4 regions of the Sphaerotilus montanus genome follow, and region 2 is predicted to be linked to each of the others. Evidence: predicted binding sites of a transcription regulator. Region 2 holds the regulator's gene; each other region holds the start of a gene.

Region 1 (4,248 bases), 1.1 Mb from region 2:
GCACCGCAGCGCGGAACACCATGCGACCGATGCGGCCGAAGCCGTTGATGCCAATCTTGATGGTCATGGGAAAACTCCTGTGGGAATGGGAAACCTGGAAACCTGGGACCTGAGACTCGAAACAGCCCGCGAAAACCCGGGCAAATCACCCGAGTTTCGCGTGTCCGGCCTTATTCGCCGAGGACTTTGCGCACGGTGGCCACGACGTTCTCCGTCGTGAAGCCGAAATGCTTGAACAGGACACCGGCCGGGGCCGATTCACCGTAGGTGTCGATGCCGATGACCGCCGCGCAGCCGTACTTCCACCAGAAGTCGGTCACGCCCATCTCGACGGCGATGCGCGGCACCTTGCGCGGCAGCACGTCGGACTTGTACTCGACGCTCTGGCGGTCGAACACGGTCGTGCTCGGCATGCTGACCACGCGGACCGCGATCTTGTCCTTGGCCAGTTCGGCCTGCGCGGCCAGCGCGAGCTGCACCTCGGAGCCGGTGGCGATGATCACGGCGTCCGGCTTCTTGCCCTTCTTGAAGCCGACGTCGCTCGGCTCGGACAGCACGTAGGCGCCCTTGGTGATCTCGTCGGCCGTGGACTTCGGGGCGTAGGGCAGGTTCTGGCGCGACAGCAGCAGCGCGCTCGGGCGGTTGCGGTTGGCCAGCGCCATGGTCCACGCCACGGTGGTCTCGCAGGTGTCGGCCGGACGCCAGACATCCAGGCCCGGGATCAGGCGCAGGCTGGCGGCGTGTTCGATCGACTGGTGGGTCGGGCCGTCTTCGCCCAGGCCGATGGAGTCGTGGGTGAAGACGTGGACCACGCGCAGCTTCATCAGCGCGGCCATGCGGATGGCGTTGCGGCTGTAGTCGCTGAAGGTCAGGAAGGTACCGCCGTAGGGGATGTAGCCGCCGTGCAGCGCGATGCCGTTCATGATCGCGGCCATGCCGAACTCGCGCACGCCGTAGTTGATGTGGCGGCCGAGCTGGCCTTCGGCGTTGCGCACCGGGGCGCCCGCCGCGTCGAAGCGCAGCGCGGGCGTGCTCTTCGTGTTGGTCAGGTTCGAGCCGGTCAGGTCGGCCGAGCCGCCGAGCATCTCGGGCAGCTGTGCGGTGAAGTGCTCCAGCGCGAGCTGGCTGGCCTTGCGGCTGGCGACGGTCTCGGCCTTGTCATGGGCATCGCCGACCGCATCGACGGCGATCTCGGCGAAGGCATCCGGCAGGTCACCGATCATGCGGCGCTCGAACTCGACCGCCTGTGTCGGGCAGGCGCGCACATAGGCCTCGAAGCGCTCGTCCCACTCCGCCTGCGCGGCGGCACCGGCGGCGCGGCAATCCCACGCGGCGGCGACATCGGCGGGAATGGTGAACGGCTCGGCCGACCAGCCCAGCGCTTCGCGGGTCAGCGCGATCTCGGCGGCGCCCAGCGGCTCGCCGTGGGCCTTGGAGGTGTTGGCGCGGTTCGGCGAGCCCTTGCCGATGTGGGTCTTGCAGACGATCAGCGTCGGCTTGTCGGTGCTGAGCTTGGCCTGGGCGATGGCAGCGTCGACGGCGTCGATGTCATGGCCGTCGACCGCGTCGATGACGTTCCAGCCGTAGGCGGCGAAGCGCTGCGGCGTGTTGTCGATGAACCAGGGGGCGACCTGGCCGTCGATCGAGATGCCGTTGTCGTCGTACAGCGCGATCAGCTTGTTGAGCTTCCAGGCGCCGGCCAGCGCGCAGGCCTCGTGGCTGATGCCCTCCATCAGACAGCCGTCGCCCAGGAAGGCGTAGGTGCGGTGGTCGACGATGGTGTGGCCGTCGATGTTGAACTCGGCGGCGAGCAGCTTCTCGGCCAGCGCCATGCCGACCGCGTTGGTGATGCCCTGGCCGAGCGGGCCGGTGGTGGTCTCGATGCCGGGGGTCACGCCGACTTCCGGGTGGCCCGGGGTCTTGCTGTGCATCTGGCGGAAGGCCTTCAGGTCGTCCAGCGACAGCTCGTAGCCCGTCAGGTGCAGCAGCGCGTAGATCAGCATCGAGCCGTGGCCGTTCGACAGCACGAAGCGGTCGCGGTCGGCCCACTGCGGATTGGCCGGGTTGTGCTTGAGGTGGCGCTTCCACAGCGCCACACCGATGTCGGCCATGCCCATCGGGGCGCCGGGGTGACCGGAGTTGGCTTGTTGCACGGCGTCCATGGCCAGTGCGCGGATGGCGTTGGCCATCGAGGAAGAGAGGGAAACAGGTGTGGCGGCCATGGACACAAGCAGAGTAGGTGTGGTCGGGAGGGCGAATCGAGGATTTTAAACGGCAGCGCCATGGGGCCCGCTGAAACATCCCTTGACGGCCGTCAACCCGGCCGGGAGGGAAGCTGCGACGCTGCACGCACCAGCCGCCACAGCCGAGCCCAGGAGACGCCCCCACCATGTCCGCGATGCCCACACCGACCGCCATCCGCATCATCCGCGAGGAGCACCAGGCCCTCAGCGCCATGCTCAGCTCGCTGCACCTGCTGCTGCGCCAGCACCGCCAGGACGGCACGCCCGTGCGCTTCGACGTGCTGCGCGCGATGCTGTTCTACATCGACGAATTCCCCGAGCGGCTGCACCACCGCAAGGAGACCGACCTGCTGTTCCCGCTGATCCGCGCCCGCAGCGACAGCGCTGGCGAGATCCTCGAAAAACTCGACCGCGACCACGGCGTCGGCGAACGGGCGATCCGCGATCTGGAGCACACGCTGCTGTCCTGGGAGATGCTGGGCGACAGCCGCCGCGACGGATTCGAGCAGGCGGTGGAGCGTTACCTGTCGTTCTACCTGAAGCACATGCAGCTCGAAGAGGAGGTCGTGCTGCCGCTGGCGCAGCAGGTGCTGGAACCTGCGGACTGGGCCGTGCTCGACGACGCCTTCAGCGAGAACCGCGACCCGCTGACCGGCCACCCGCCGTCGGCCGAATACGAGCAGCTCTTCAGCCGCATCGTGCGCACCGCGCCGGCCCCCATCGGCCTGGGGGGCGCAGCCTGACAGGCCGCGCAGGCGACCCGCAGGCGCAGGCCCCGGACGCCACAGCGGGCTCTACACTCCGGAGCCCGTGAATACCTCCACCACCCCACCCTCCCTGCCGCCGCGCGCCATCGTGCTCGCCGCGGGCCGTGGCGAGCGCATGCGCCCGCTGACCGACACCACGCCGAAGCCGCTGCTGCCGGTCTTCGGACGCCCGCTGATCGAGTGGCACCTGCTCGCCCTCGCCCGCGGCGGCGTGCGCGAGGTGGTCGTCAACACCGCGTGGCTGGAAGACTGCTTCCCCGCCGTGCTCGGCGACGGAGCGCGCTTCGGTCTCGCCATCCGCTACTCGCACGAAGGCCGCGACTACGGCGGCGCGCTGGAGACGGCCGGCGGCATCGCCACCGTGCAGGACTGGCTCTGCGCCGACGGCCGCGAGGCCTTCTGGGTCGTCTCGGGCGACATCTGGGCGCCGGATTTCCGCTTTGACCAGGCGCGCGTGGACGACTTCCTCGCCAGCGGCCAGGACGCCCGGCTCTGGGTCGTGCCGAACCCGCCCTACCACCCGCGCGGCGACTTCGACCTCGCCGGCGAACGCGTCACCTACGCCAACTTCGCGCTGATGCGACCGACGCTCTGCGCGGGGCTGCCTGCCGGGCGCCGCGCCGCCCTCGGGCCGCTGCTGATCAGTGGGGTCGCGGCCGGCCGGATCGGGCTGGAAGCGGGTGTCGGGCGCTGGGAAAACGTCGGCACGCCGGCGCAACTCGCAGCGCTGCAAGGACAGCCCCACCCTGGCGCCTAGAATTCACGCCAAACAAGTCCAAGCCCCCCACGCCCTCCCTCGTCCTCCAAGCTGCCCACCACCATGCTGACCTTCCAGCAAATCATTCTTCGCCTTCAGGAATACTGGGACGCCCAGGGCTGTGCGCTGCTGCAGCCCTACGACATGGAAGTCGGCGCCGGCACCAGCCACACCGCCACCTTCCTGCGCGCCCTCGGCCCCGAGCCGTGGAAGGCCGCCTACGTCCAGCCCAGCCGCCGCCCCAAGGACGGCCGCTACGGCGAGAACCCGAACCGCCTGCAGCACTACTACCAGTACCAGGTCGTGCTCAAGCCCGCGCCGGCCAACATCCTGGAGCTGTACCTCGGCTCGCTGGAGGCACTCGGCTTCGACCTGAAGAAGAACGACATCCGCTTCGTCGAGGACGACTGGGAGAACCCCACGCTCGGCGCCTGGGGCCTGGGCTGGGAAGTCTGGCTGAACGGCATGGAAGTGACCCAGT
Region 2 (4,248 bases):
GGTGGAGGCGACCGACGCCATCAGCAGCGCCGCATGCAGCAGACCGCAGGGCAAGGCCGGCCACAGCAGACCCCAGGCGGCGGCTTTCACCTCGCCCGGCATGCGGATGCGGGCCGCGCCGTCCGGCAGGGCGGGACGTCCGCGCCGCTCCAGCCAGGCCGCCAGGCTCTCGGGCAGCGCACCCTTCAGGAGCATCCACAACCCCAGCAGCAGCAGGAAGACCTGCAGCCCGGTCCAGACCGGCCGCAGCCAGCCCGCCGACGCGGCCAGCCAGCGCAGCCCCCCCACCAGCGAAGCCGCCAGCGCACCCGCCACGGCATACGCCACCAGACGCCCCACCAGCATGCCGGCCACGGCGCCAGACGGCTGCTCGGGTTTGCAGCGCCGGGCAATCGCCGCACAGCCAGCCCCGCACATCGCCGCGCAATGCGGGGTACCGGCCAGCCCCATCAAGGCTGCTGTCAGCAGCAACGCACCCGTCATCCGATCACCTCGACGCCCTCGATCTGCCTCAGATCACCTTGGAAAACCGCTCCCGGCTGCGGTCGGCCCGCAGGTGCCGGTCGAAGACCATCGCCACCGAGCGCACGAAGTACCAGCCCAGCGGCGTGACCTCCAGCCCGTCCTCGTGGAGCGTGACGAGGCCGTCGTGCGCCAGGTCCTGCAGCGCCTCCAGTTCCTGCGCGAAGTACTGTCGCACATCGATCAGGTGCGCCAGCGCCACCGACTCGTAGCTCAGCCGCCCGTGGCACATGATGGACATGATCACCGCCCGCCGCACCAGATCATCGCGCGTCAGCGCCAGCCCGCGCACCACCGGCAGCGCATCGCCCTTGAGCAGGTCGTAGTACTCGTCCAGCGTCTTGGCGTTCTGGCTATACGTGGCCCCGATGCGGGAGATGGCCGACACGCCCAGGCCGATCAGGTCGCAGTCCGGCTGGGTGCTGTAGCCCTGGAAATTGCGGTGCAGGCGACCTTGGCGCTTGGCCTGCGCCAGTCCGTCCTCGGGCAGCGCGAAATGGTCCATGCCGATGTACTGGTAACCATGGCTGACGAAGCCGGCCAGCGCCTGCGCCAGCATGCCGACCCGGTCCGCGCCGCTGGGCAGTTCGGCCGGCACGATGCGCCGCTGCGGCTTGAAGCGCGTCGGCAGGTGGGCGTAGCCGTACATCGCGATGCGGTCCGGCCGCAGCAGCGCGACCTGGCGCACCGTGCGCTCGAAACTCTCGGGCGTCTGGCGCGGCAGGCCGTAGATCAGGTCGACGTTGATCGACTCGAAGCCCAGTTCCCGCGCGTCGCGCATCAGCGCCTCGACCTGCGCATGCGGCTGCACCCGGTGGACCGCCTGCTGCACCGCCGGGTCGAAGTCCTGCACGCCGAAGGAGACCCGGTTGAAGCCGAGCTCTTTCAGCAGTGCCAGCCGGTCACGGGTGACGGTGCGCGGATCGATCTCGATGGAATGCTCGCCCTGGGGCAGCAAGCGCACCCGGGCGGCGATCATGCCCACCACATGGCGGAGCTCGTCGTCGTCCAGATAGGTGGGCGTGCCGCCGCCAAAGTGCAGCTGGGACACCTGGGGCGCTTCGCCGAGCGCCTGGCAGACCAGGTCCAGCTCATGCTCCAGCGCCTTCAGGTAGGCCGCCACCCGGCTGTGGTCGCGCGTGACGATCTTGTTGCAGGCGCAGTAGTAGCAGACCGACTCGCAGAACGGGATGTGCACGTAGATCGACATCGGCACCCCCGCGCCGCCCACGCCCCCCAGATCCCCGCGCTGCGCCAGCGCCTGCGCACTGTGGCCAGCGGTGAAGGCCTCGACAAACCGGTCGGCCGTCGGGTAGGAGGTGTAGCGTGGCCCCGGCACATCCATCCGCGCCAGCAGCGCATCGGTCAGTTCCGGCGCAGCCACTGCCAGACTCGGCGCACCAGATTCGGCCGATGTGTCAGTGCGGCCACGGGAAAGTGTCGTATGTTCCATGGCACGCACTGTGCCGTCCCCGCGCCCGCCAGCCTTGACGCAGCTCAAGTGTGCTGCACGGCGGATGCACAAGAATCAGACAAGCTTGATCAACAGGGTTTGCAACATGCACGAAACGTCTACCACCCCACGCCTGGACGCCCTCAAGGTCGCCTGCTCGGCCTGCAACCTGCGCGAGCTGTGCCTGCCCGTGGGTCTGTCGGACGAGGAGCTGACTTCGCTGGACAACATGATCGGCACCCGCCGCGCCGTGCGCCGCGGCGAGAGCCTGTTCCACGCCGGCGAGACCTTCGCGGCGCTGTACGCGGTCCGCACCGGCTTCTTCAAGACCATCGTCTCCGCATCGGATGGCCGCGAGCAGGTCACGGGTTTCCAGATGGCCGGCGAGCTGCTCGGCCTGGACGGCATCAGCACCGACCGCCACTCCTGCGATGCCATCGCGCTGGAGGACTCGCAGGTCTGCATGATTCCCTATGGCCAGCTGGAGACGCTGTCGCGCGAGTTCACGCTGCTGCAGCACCAGTTCCACAAGATCATGAGCCGCGAGATCGTGCGCGACCACGGCGTGATGCTGCTGCTCGGGAGCATGCGGGCGGAAGAGCGTCTGGCCGCCTTCCTGCTCAACCTGACGCAGCGCCTGCAGGCACGCGGCTTTTCCCCGTCGGCGCTGGTGCTGCGCATGACACGCGAGGAGATTGGCAGCTACCTGGGCCTGAAGCTGGAAACGGTCAGCCGCACCTTCTCGAAATTCCAGGACGACGGTCTGCTCGAAGTCAAGCAGCGCGACATCCGCATCCTCGACCAGGCAGCACTGCAACAGGTCGTCAACGCAGCCAACTGCTGAACCGCTCGCCTGATGACCCGGCCGCAGCCCCTCAGAGGTGGTTGCGGTAAGGCTTGTTGAGGACGTTCGGCTCGACCAGGATCAGCTGCGTCAGCGCACTGCCCAAGCCGACCACCACCCAGAACACGAAGAAGGCCACGGTGTAGACCGCCTTGCGGTCGATCTCCACGGAGGCGCCGCCCAGCCAGTGCAGATCGCCGGGATCGACCAGCGAGAACACCAGCATCTCCAGCACGCCAGCCATCAGGAACGCCGGCCACGCCACGGCCGCCAGCCGCCGGGTGGGCGACGACATCGGGGGCACCATGTCCGCTGGTTCGGCCGCCTCGAACCGCTCGACCTCTTCGTCGGACGAGAGAAGCGGATCGGCCACGGTCATTTGACGCCCCCTGTGGCGGCATGGTTGCGCGCCTGCATGGCTGGCTGGTGCGCGGCGTCGGGTGTGGCGACCACCACGCTCTCCAGCACCGGATCCGGATAGCGGATCGCCAGACCGAGCGTGACGAAACTGGCCACGACCACGACCAGCGGGCCGCCGATCACCAGCCACACCATCTTGTACTTCCACCAAGGCATCGTGTCCTTGCCGGAGGGGGTCGTGTAGCTTGTCGTCATGCAGGAACTCCTGGATAAATACGGTCGCAGACAGTGTGCACGCCGTTCAGCGAGGCACGATGAAGGTCGACTTCTCGCGGACCACCGCGGGCGCACCCTTGGCATCCACCCGCTCGACATCGAAGTGGATCTCGTGCGAGCCCGGGCCTGCCTGGGTTGCCGCCTCGAACCCGGCCTGCACCGACACCGTCACCCATTGCGCCTCGGCAGGCCCGACCTCGATGTCGCTGGTCTGGTCCACCTTCAGGTCCGGCAGGCCGCTGGCAGCGATGCGGAAACGCTGCGTCTGCTCGGTCGCGTTCATGATCTGCAGACGATAGACGTTCTCGATGCGCCCTTCATCGACGATGCGGGCCAGCGTTGCCCGGTCGCGCACCACGTCCACGCGGAACGGCGAGCGCAGCCACAGGCTGGTGCCCACGGCCCCGACGATCAGCACGAGGATGGCCGTGTAGATCAGCACCCGCGGCCGGAAGGCGCGGCGCCACATCTGGGCACGCGTGAGGTGCTGCTGCAGGCTGTGCTGCGTGGCATAGCGGATCAGGCCGGGCTCGTAGCCCATCTTGTCCATGATGCCGTCACAGGCGTCAATGCAGGCCGAGCAGCCGATGCACTCGTATTGCAGGCCGTTGCGGATGTCGATGCCCGTCGGGCAGACCTGCACGCACACGCCGCAATCGACGCAGTCGCCCAGGCCCTTGGACTTGGGATCGACCTTCTTGCCACGTGCGCCGCGCGGGTCACCGCGTTCGGCGTCGTAGCTGATGATGAGCGTGTCCTTGTCGAACATCGCGCTCTGGAAGCGCGCGTAGGG
Region 3 (4,248 bases), 3.3 Mb from region 2:
TCACCACCCGGCGCGGCCGCGGCGGCACCGGCATCGGCCTGCACCTGTGCCACCACTTCTGCACCCAGGTGCTGGGCGGACGGGTGACGGTGACCACCAGCCCGGGTCAGGGCAGCCGGTTCACGGTGCAGATTCCGCTGAAGGCGCCTTGAACGCGTTCACCGGGGGCTGGGCCGGCAGGTGCACGACCCGCTGCGGATACGGGATGCCGATCCCCTCGCGCCGCAGCAGGTCGAGGATGGCCAGATTGACTTCGGAGCGCACATTGCCCTGGCCGTTCTCGGGATCCGAGATCCAGAAATACAGTGACAACTCCAGCGCATCGGCGCCGAAACCCGTCAGCTGCGCCGCCGGACCGGGCTCCTGCAGAACACGTGGCACGGCGGCAATCGCCTCGATCAGCCGCTGCCGCAGCGCCGCGACATCGGTCGCATAGTCCACCCCGACCACCGTGCTGAGGAGCACGTTCCGATCGGCCAGCGACATCGTCTGCACGGCCGTGGTGACGAGGATCTCGTTGGGCACGATGGCCTCGCGCCCGGACGGGGCGCGGATCACCGTGTAGCGCGTGGTGATGTCGGTGATCACGCCCTCGAAATCGGCGACCTTCACCATGTCGCCGATGCGCAGCGCCCGCTCGGCCAGGATCACGAAGCCGCTGACGTAGTTGGCCGCGAGCTTCTGCAGGCCCAGGCCGATGCCCACGCCGAGCGCACCGCCCAGCACCGAGAGCGCCGTCAGATCGATGCCCACGCCCGACAGCGCCATCAGCAGCCCGATGGACAACAGCGCGGCGCGCAGCACATTGGCCGCCACCTTGCGCAGCGACAGCTGGGCCCCGACCGCCCCCGCCAGCAGCCGCGCCTCCAGCGCCGCCGAGATCCACAGCGCCACCACCAGCACGAAGCCCGCCGACAGCGTGCCCTCGATCACGTTGCGCAAGGTGATCGGGTGTGCACCGATCTTCCACTGGATGTCATCCATCTCGTCGAGCACGGCAGGCAGCAGCCCGGTCACCCAGAGCACCATGCCCAGCCAGGCGAACCACGAGATCGTGCGCTCCACCGCGCGCACCAGCGCCGACGCCGGGAACGCCAGCCGCAGCACCCGCACGCTCAGCCGGATCGCCACCAGCGACAGCAGCACCGGAATGGCGAGCCGGAACACGGCCAGCGGCTGCCCGAGATCCAGCAGCACACGGCGCGCCACATACGCCAGCGCCAGCGCCAGCACTGGAAACAGCACTCCATCGACCAGATGGGCACCGAACCAGATCGAGCGGTGGTCCGGCGGATCCTGCAGGCTGCGGCGCAGTCCCCACACCAGCAGCCAGCTCGCCAGCAGCACGCCCGCCAGGACGGCCAGCTCGATCAGTGACGAAGGCCGCGCCAGGGACGCCAGCAAGGTGGACAGATCGACAGCGGGAGGAATCGTCATGGCAGAGGCGAGGTCGGCAGTTCAGAGGGGCCTGATTCTGCCGGCCGGCCGGGTCTGCCCGGGTTTCGGGGTGTATGTGCAGGAACACGGGCACACAAGCCGCGACAATCCGGCCATGACCACGCCTGTCCGCGCCGACCCCTCCGACATCGACCTCCTTCACCTTGACGACGGCCTGGTGGTCGTGCGCAAGCCGGCCGGCCTGCTGTCCGTGCCCGGTCGGGGACCGGAGCGCGCCGATTGCGTGGCGGCACGCGTGCAACGGCGCGTGCCGGACGCGCTGGTCGTGCACCGGCTCGACATGGCCACGTCCGGACTGCTGCTGATGGCCCGCGGTCCGCAGGCACAGCGACTCCTGAGCGTGGCATTCGCCGAGCGGCGTGTGGCCAAGCGCTATGTCGCGGTCGTCGCCGGCATGCCGGACGGCGACTGCGGCGAGATCTCGCTGCCGCTGCGCTGCGACTGGCCGAACCGACCCCGCCAGATGGTCGACCACGCGCTCGGCAAGCCTGCGCTCACCCGCTGGCGGGTCCTGTCACGCCAGCCATCGGACGGCACGGCGCGGCTCGAACTCGAACCCGTCACCGGACGCTCGCACCAGCTGCGGGTCCACCTGCAGTCGATCGGGCATCCGATCGTCGGCGATGAACTGTACGCACCGGCCCACTGGCAACGCGCATCCCCACGGCTGCTGCTGCATGCCTGCCACCTTGCGTTCGTGCACCCTCTCGACGGATCCGCACTGGCCTTCAGCGACCCGGCCGACTTCTGATGCACAAGCGCATGCGTTCAGGCTGCACGGCCCTGGTGTGCCGCACGCTCGGCGGCCTCGCTGTCCTCGCGGATGTGCCGCAGGAAGTAACGCAGGAAAAATACGCCCATGCCAAGCATGAAGGCCAGACCCGCCGCACTCATCAGCCCGTAGTCGGTCGACAGGAAATCTTGTAAGGCGTGCATGGAAGGCTCCTTGTTGAATCAGGCCTCCATCACACTCCCGACCGGGACAGCACCGATTGCGGTGCATCAACCCCCACCCCTTCACCTTCTGGGCCAGATCAAACCGGACAAAAAAATGCCCCCAGGTTGCGGTAACCGGGGGGCAAATGCTCTGATGCGCCGACCACGAAGGCCGTGAAACCATCGATCGACAGGTCCTAGACTACCGCGACACCAGCGGCGGCGCACTAGGGAATGCGTTGATGCAGCCCGGGGAACTCTGGTCCGGGCGTGCAGCCTGAACGGTTTCAGCCATTCGAGGACACCGGGGACGGCGGGCGGTTGCGGGCCGGGATGCCCAGCGCGGTGTGGCCAGGCGGCACATCGTGCAGGACCACGGCATTGGCCCCGACCCGCGCCCCGTCGCCCACCTGCACGCCACCGATGATCTTCGCGCCCGAGCCGACGAAGATGTCGTCGCCCAGCCGGGGAAAGGCACCGCGGTTCTCGCCGATGACGACCCCGCTCTCCAGCCACACGTTGCGCCCGCCGCGCACGCTGGAGTTGATCACCACGCCCACCGGATGGATCAGCACGAACCCGGGCCCGAACTGCGCCTTCACCCCGATCACGCAGCCGTTGAGCCACTTGTTCAGGATGTGCGGCAGCAGCGCCAGCGGTGCCAGCCCGCAGCGGGCCAGCCAGGCCTGCAGCCGGTAGAGCGCATTGGCCAGCGTGCCGTCAGCCAGCAGGACCTTGAGCAGCGAGACGGGCGGGCCGCCATCGCCATAGAGCACCTGCTTGGCACGCAGGTCGGACAGCAGCAGTTTCATCGCCGGTGCGCCTCAGTTGTCCTTGACCTGGGTGCGGAAGTCGACCAGCGCCAGGATGTTGTTGCGCCACTGGCGCTCGCGGGCGATGTAGGCGCGCGCGGCCTGGCCGATCTTCTGCAGCGCGGGCAGGTCACGGCTGCGCTGCAGGACCATGCCGACCGCGCTCTCCAGGTCACCGGCCTTGAACAGCCAGCCCGTCTCGTTTTCCTTGACCACTTCCTTGATCGGGATGAAGTCCGGCGCGATCGGCGCGATGCCGCAGGCCATGAACTCGAACAGCTTGACCGGCGAGGTGTAGTCACCCGCACTCGGCAGCACCGCCATGTCCATCGCCGCCAGCAGGCCCGGCACCTCGTCGTGCGAGACGCGGCCGGTCAGGATCACCTGCTGCTCCAGGCCGTTCTTCGTCACGAACTCCTGCACGGTCGGGAAGGTCGCGCCGTCCCCGACCAGCAACAGCTTCAGGTGCGGGTTGGCCTTCAGGCGGTCGGCGATCTTGTAGACGAACTGGTCGATCGCGTGCCACGGCACGAAGGCGCCCAGGTAGCCGCACACCACTTCGCCGTCCTTCAGCCCCCACTTGACGCGGGTCTGGGCGCGCTGCTCGGGCGTGAAGCTGAACTTGTCGATGTTGGCCGCGTTGTGCGAGACCAGCGACGGCGCGATGTGGCCGTGCGCCTTGGTCACGCGGTCCCGGAAGGCTCCGGAGACGAACACCAGTCCGTTGGCACGCCGGAACACCCAGCGCTCGATCATCGTCGCCAGCTTCAGGAAGAACAGCGGGCGCACGCGGTAGACAGTGGCCGAGTCGTTGACCTCCAGGATCACCGGGATCTTGCGCGCCCGGCCGATCACCACGGCAACGAACATGTACAGGGAGTAGCGCTCGTAGATCAGGTCCACGTCCTTGTGGGCGCTCAGGTACTCGCGGATGCGCCAGCCGGACACCGCGTTGTAGGCCAGCTCGACCAGCTCGAACAGCGGCTCCGGCAGGCTGGTGACCCATTTCATCCACGGACGCGCCTGCTTGGTCGGGCTCAGC
Region 4 (4,248 bases), 4.2 Mb from region 2:
GCATCAGGGCGTAGAAGCCGAGGATGTTCTCGGCGTCCTCGCCGGTTTCGGGATTGACGTAAGTGAGCTGCACCGCGTCGAGACCAGGCTGGTCGCCGGCCAGGGCCTGCAGCGCTGCGCGGGTGTCGACCCACGGATAGCGCAGCATCGGATAACGCTTGCCACTGCGGCCGAAGACCGGCGACGGCACCAGACCGGCGCGCTGGTAGCTGCGGTCACCGCGGCCGGGCTGGACGGTCTGCCGTGCGCCGTTGAGGTGGTAGCTGGCTTCCATGTAATAGACCAGCGGCAGATCCAGCACATCCAGCCACACGACCGGCGTGTCGCCGTCGTGGCCGTGTTCGTGCCACAGGCCGGTGGGGGTGAGGATCAGGTCGCCGCGGGACATGGGGCATCGTTCGCCGTCCACCGTCGTCCAGGCGCCCTCGCCTTCGACCACCATGCGCACCGCGTTGGGCGTGTGGCGGTGCGACGGTGCCCACTCGCCCGGCATCAGCAGCTGCATCCCGAGGTAGATCGCGGCGCTGGCCTGCATCTTCTCCAGCGTGTGGCCGGGGTTGGCCAGCACCAGCACGCGGCGCTCGGCCTTCTCGATCGGCGTCAGCTCGCCGGCCTGCAGCAGCAATGGCTTGATGTCGGCATAGGCCCAGTGGATGGGCTGGGTCTGGCGCGTGGGCACCTGGGGCGGCAGCACGCCGCGTAGGCTGGGCCACAGCGGCACGAGGTTCTTGTCGCGCAAGGCCTGCACGTACTCGGCGGGCAGGTCTTCGAGGCGGCCCAGCGGGGCGTCGTCTTGCATCGGATCTCTCCTGGTGATTCGGGACACTGGCGATCAGCGCCGGGCTGCGTCGAGGCAGTTGCCGACGTTCCAGCCGTACAGCCACTCCATCGCGTCATAGAAGCGCTCGGGCGTGCGGCCGCGCCAGAGGTCGTTGCGCACCAGCCGCTCGACGCCCTTGGCGTGGTAGATGCGGCCCATCTCGCGGCTGGAGAGCACGATGCGCGCGGTGCGGGCGACGCGGGCGCGCTGGTAGAGGTCGAGCGCCTGCGTCCAGTCGTTGCCGCAGCTGCGCAGGGCTTCGCCGAGCGTCACCGCGTCTTCCATCGCCATGCAGGCGCCCTGTGCCATGTACTGCGTGGTCGGGTGGGCCGCGTCGCCGAGCAGCGTGACGCGGCCGTAGGTCCATTGCCCGATCGGCTCGCGGTCGGCGGTGGCCCAGCGTTTCCAGGACTTCGGCAGGTCGATGAGCTGGCGCGCCTTCGGGCAGATGTCCTGGAAGTAGCTCTGCACCTCTTCCTTGCTGCCCTCGCGCACGCCCCATTCCTCCTGCTCCCGGCTGTGGAAGGTGACGACCACGTTGTACTGCTCGCCGCCACGCAGGGGGTAATGGACGAGGTGGCAGTTCGGGCCGACCCAGATGCTGGCCGCGTTCCATTGCAGTTCCTGCGGGAAATCCTGCTTTTCCACGACGGCGCGGTAGACGACATGGCCGGTCACCCGTGCCGGATCGCCCACGTACTGCTGGCGCACCACCGACTTGACGCCGTCCGCTCCGATCAGCGCGACGCCGCGGAAGGTACGCCCGTCCTGCGCCGTCACGGTCACGCCGTCACCGTCCTGTTCGATGCCGACGACGCGGGTGGAGGTGTGGAAGTCCACCAGTCCGGTCTCCTGCGCGCCTTCGAGCAGCGACAGGTGGACGTCGGCCCGGTGGATCACCGCGTAGGGATTGCCGAAGCGCTGCCGGAAGGATTCGCCCGTGGGCATCTTGCCGACCTGGTAGGCGTTGATGGCGTCGTGCATGACCATGTAGTCGGTGTAGACGGCCCGACCGCGGGCCTTCTCGCCGATGCCCAGCGCATCGAAGGCGTGGAAGGCATTCGGCCCGAGCTGGATGCCGGCGCCGATCTCGCCGATCTCGGGCGACTGCTCCAGCACCGTGACGCGGAAGCCCTGCCGCACCAGCGCCAGCGCCGCCGCCAGGCCGCCGATGCCACCGCCGGCGACGAGCACGACGGGAGGGGTCGAATGTTCCGTGTTCATTGCATTGCGCTCCATCAATCAGCATAGAAATAATCAGTATGCTGATGATTAGTGTAATGCTAGCATTGATCCAGATCTATCCCCATCCATTCAGTGAAAACCCGCGATGACCTTGCCGCCGCTCGACCTCGACAGCCTGCCCGGACACGACATCCGCCGTCTGCACCAGATTGCCGTCGCGCTGTTCATGCAGGAAACGGAGTCGTTTGGCATCACGCCGGTGCAATTCGCCGCGCTGCAGGCGGTCCACAACGTCCCGGGCACCGACCAGCGCACGCTCGCCCGCACGATCGGCTTCGACACCTCGACCATCGCGGGGGTGATCGACCGGCTCGAAGCGCGCGGGCTGACGCTGCGCAGCGCCTCGGCGCAGGACCGGCGCGTGCGGCTGCTGACGCTGACCGAAGCAGGTCAGCAGCTCCTGGCGGACGTGACCCCGTCGATGCTGCGGGCGCAGGAGCGCATCCTGGCGCCGCTGCCGGAACAGGAGCGGGGGGAGTTCATGCGGATGCTGGGGATCCTGATCGCCAGCCGGAACGAGTCGGACCGGGACACGGCCACCTGAGGGTGGCGCGCGCCAGCGTCAGAACTTCGCCCAGTCGTCGCTGACCGGCTCGGCCGCGGCCGGTGTGCCCGCAGAGGTCTGGACGGCGGTGTGCGCCGGAGCGGACCTGAAGGTCGGCCGTGGTGCAGGCATGGTGGCCGCGCGGGTCTGGGGCGCGGTCTGGCGCGGTGCGGCCGGCATGGCCGAAGCACGCGTCGACGGCGTCCCTGACAGTCGGAACACCGCCACGGTCTGCACCAGCTGCATCGCCTGGTCCTTGAGCGTCTCGGCCGCGGCCGCACTCTCCTCGACCATGGCGGCGTTCTGCTGGGTGGTCTGGTCGAGCTGGCTGATGGCCTGGCCGACCTGCTGGATGCCCAGGCTCTGTTCCTGCGTCGCGGTGGTGATTTCCGTGACGATGTCGCTGACCCGCCGGATCGAGCCGACGATCTCGCCCATGGTCTTGCCGGCCTGGTCCACCAGATCGGTGCCATGTGACACCTGCTCGACGCTGCGACTGATGAGGGTCTTGATTTCCTTGGCGGCCTCGGCACTGCGCTGCGCCAGGCTGCGGACCTCGGAGGCCACCACGGCAAATCCGCGCCCCTGCTCGCCGGCACGGGCCGCTTCGACCGCCGCGTTCAGGGCCAGGATGTTGGTCTGGAACGCGATGCCGTCGATCACGCCGATGATGTCGCTGATCTTGCGCGAACTGGCGTTGATGTTCTGCATCGTGGTGACCACCTTGCCCACCACCTCGCCACCCTGCACGGCGATGGCTGACGCGCTGCGGGCCAGCTGATCGGCTTGCTGGGCGTTCTCGGTGTTGGTGCGCACGGTGGCCGCCAGCTCGTCCATGGTCGCCGCCGTTTCTTCCAGCGCACTGGCCTGTTCCTCGGTCCGCGACGACAGGTCCTGGCTGGCATTGGCGATCTGCTGGCTGGCGGTGGCCACGCTGTCGGCGTTGTCGCGCACCTTGGTGACCACGCCTTCCAGGCTGGTCTGCATCTGCTGCAAGGCCTGCAGCACCTGGCCGGATTCGTCCTGAGACTGGTGCTCGATCACGCAGGACAGGTCTCCATCGGCCACGCGGTGTGCGGCCTGCAGTGCCTGCTGCAGCGGCCCCGTGATGGAGCGCATCAGCCACAACCCCGCGGTCACGGCCATGGCCAGTCCCAGTGCGGCCGCGATGACCATGGCGTTGCGTGCCATCAGATAGGCCGACTCGCTCGCCTCGGCGGCGGATCTGGCACCGGTCTGGTTCAGCTCGACGAGCTGGTCCAGCACCTTGCTCATGGCTTCGAACGTGCGCTGCGCGTCTCCTTCGAGCAACTCCCTGGCCTGCGCCTGTTCGTTCTTGCGCGACAGCTCCACGATCTGTGCATGGAACTGCAGGTAGTGCTTCCACTGCGCATCGAAGGCGTCATGCAGCTTGTGTTCTTCCGGACTGCTGATCAGCGCGACGTAGGTCTTGTGGTGCGCCTCGAATTCCGCCTGTATCTGGGCCATGGTCTTTTCGAGGGCGGCCACTCTGGTGCTGTCGGTGTTCAGCACCTGCTGGAACTCGGCAACACGCAACTCGCCGGTGTTGGCGTTCATCTGGTTCACCGTCTCGACGCTGGGCAACCAGTTGTTCGACACCTCCGCGCTGAGCGTGCGC

Evidence for each region. The regulator FNR, encoded in region 2, switches genes on or off when oxygen is low (the NO sensors DNR and NnrR bind a similar motif). The targets are predictions, from matches to a motif close to TTGATNNNNATCAA.
Region 1: a site for FNR is predicted at 2,305-2,318, ahead of BDD16_RS05545 (hemerythrin domain-containing protein). Genes of this name have one in related genera too.
Region 3: a site for FNR is predicted at 2,451-2,464, ahead of BDD16_RS15870 (DUF3149 domain-containing protein). Genes of this name have one in related genera too.
Region 4: a site for FNR is predicted at 2,110-2,123, ahead of BDD16_RS19610 (3-hydroxybenzoate 6-monooxygenase). Genes of this name have one in related genera too.

Annotation. Positions count from the first base shown of each region.
Region 1 is NZ_JACCFH010000001.1:1,262,985-1,267,232, forward strand. Features, by position in the region: gene gap (type I glyceraldehyde-3-phosphate dehydrogenase) at 1-67, opposite strand, end outside; gene tkt (transketolase) at 171-2,222, opposite strand; gene BDD16_RS05545 (hemerythrin domain-containing protein) at 2,390-2,986, shown strand; gene BDD16_RS05550 (nucleotidyltransferase family protein) at 3,054-3,767, shown strand; gene glyQ (glycine--tRNA ligase subunit alpha) at 3,831-4,248, shown strand, end outside.
Region 2 is NZ_JACCFH010000001.1:145,747-149,994, forward strand. Features, by position in the region: gene BDD16_RS00660 (urease accessory protein UreH domain-containing protein) at 1-483, opposite strand, end outside; gene hemN (oxygen-independent coproporphyrinogen III oxidase) at 512-1,975, opposite strand; gene fnr (fumarate/nitrate reduction transcriptional regulator Fnr) at 2,082-2,819, shown strand; gene BDD16_RS00675 (hypothetical protein) at 2,851-3,192, opposite strand; gene BDD16_RS00680 (hypothetical protein) at 3,195-3,434, opposite strand; gene ccoG (cytochrome c oxidase accessory protein CcoG) at 3,481-4,248, opposite strand, start outside.
Region 3 is NZ_JACCFH010000001.1:3,480,788-3,485,035, reverse strand. Features, by position in the region: gene BDD16_RS15885 (sensor histidine kinase) at 1-152, shown strand, start outside; gene BDD16_RS15880 (mechanosensitive ion channel family protein) at 121-1,437, opposite strand; gene BDD16_RS15875 (RluA family pseudouridine synthase) at 1,553-2,209, shown strand; gene BDD16_RS15870 (DUF3149 domain-containing protein) at 2,227-2,394, opposite strand; gene BDD16_RS15865 (serine O-acetyltransferase) at 2,682-3,206, opposite strand; gene BDD16_RS15860 (glycosyltransferase) at 3,219-4,248, opposite strand, start outside.
Region 4 is NZ_JACCFH010000001.1:4,304,501-4,308,748, reverse strand. Features, by position in the region: gene BDD16_RS19615 (cupin domain-containing protein) at 1-799, opposite strand, end outside; gene BDD16_RS19610 (3-hydroxybenzoate 6-monooxygenase) at 833-2,044, opposite strand; gene BDD16_RS19605 (MarR family winged helix-turn-helix transcriptional regulator) at 2,151-2,609, shown strand; gene BDD16_RS23360 (methyl-accepting chemotaxis protein) at 2,628-4,248, opposite strand, start outside.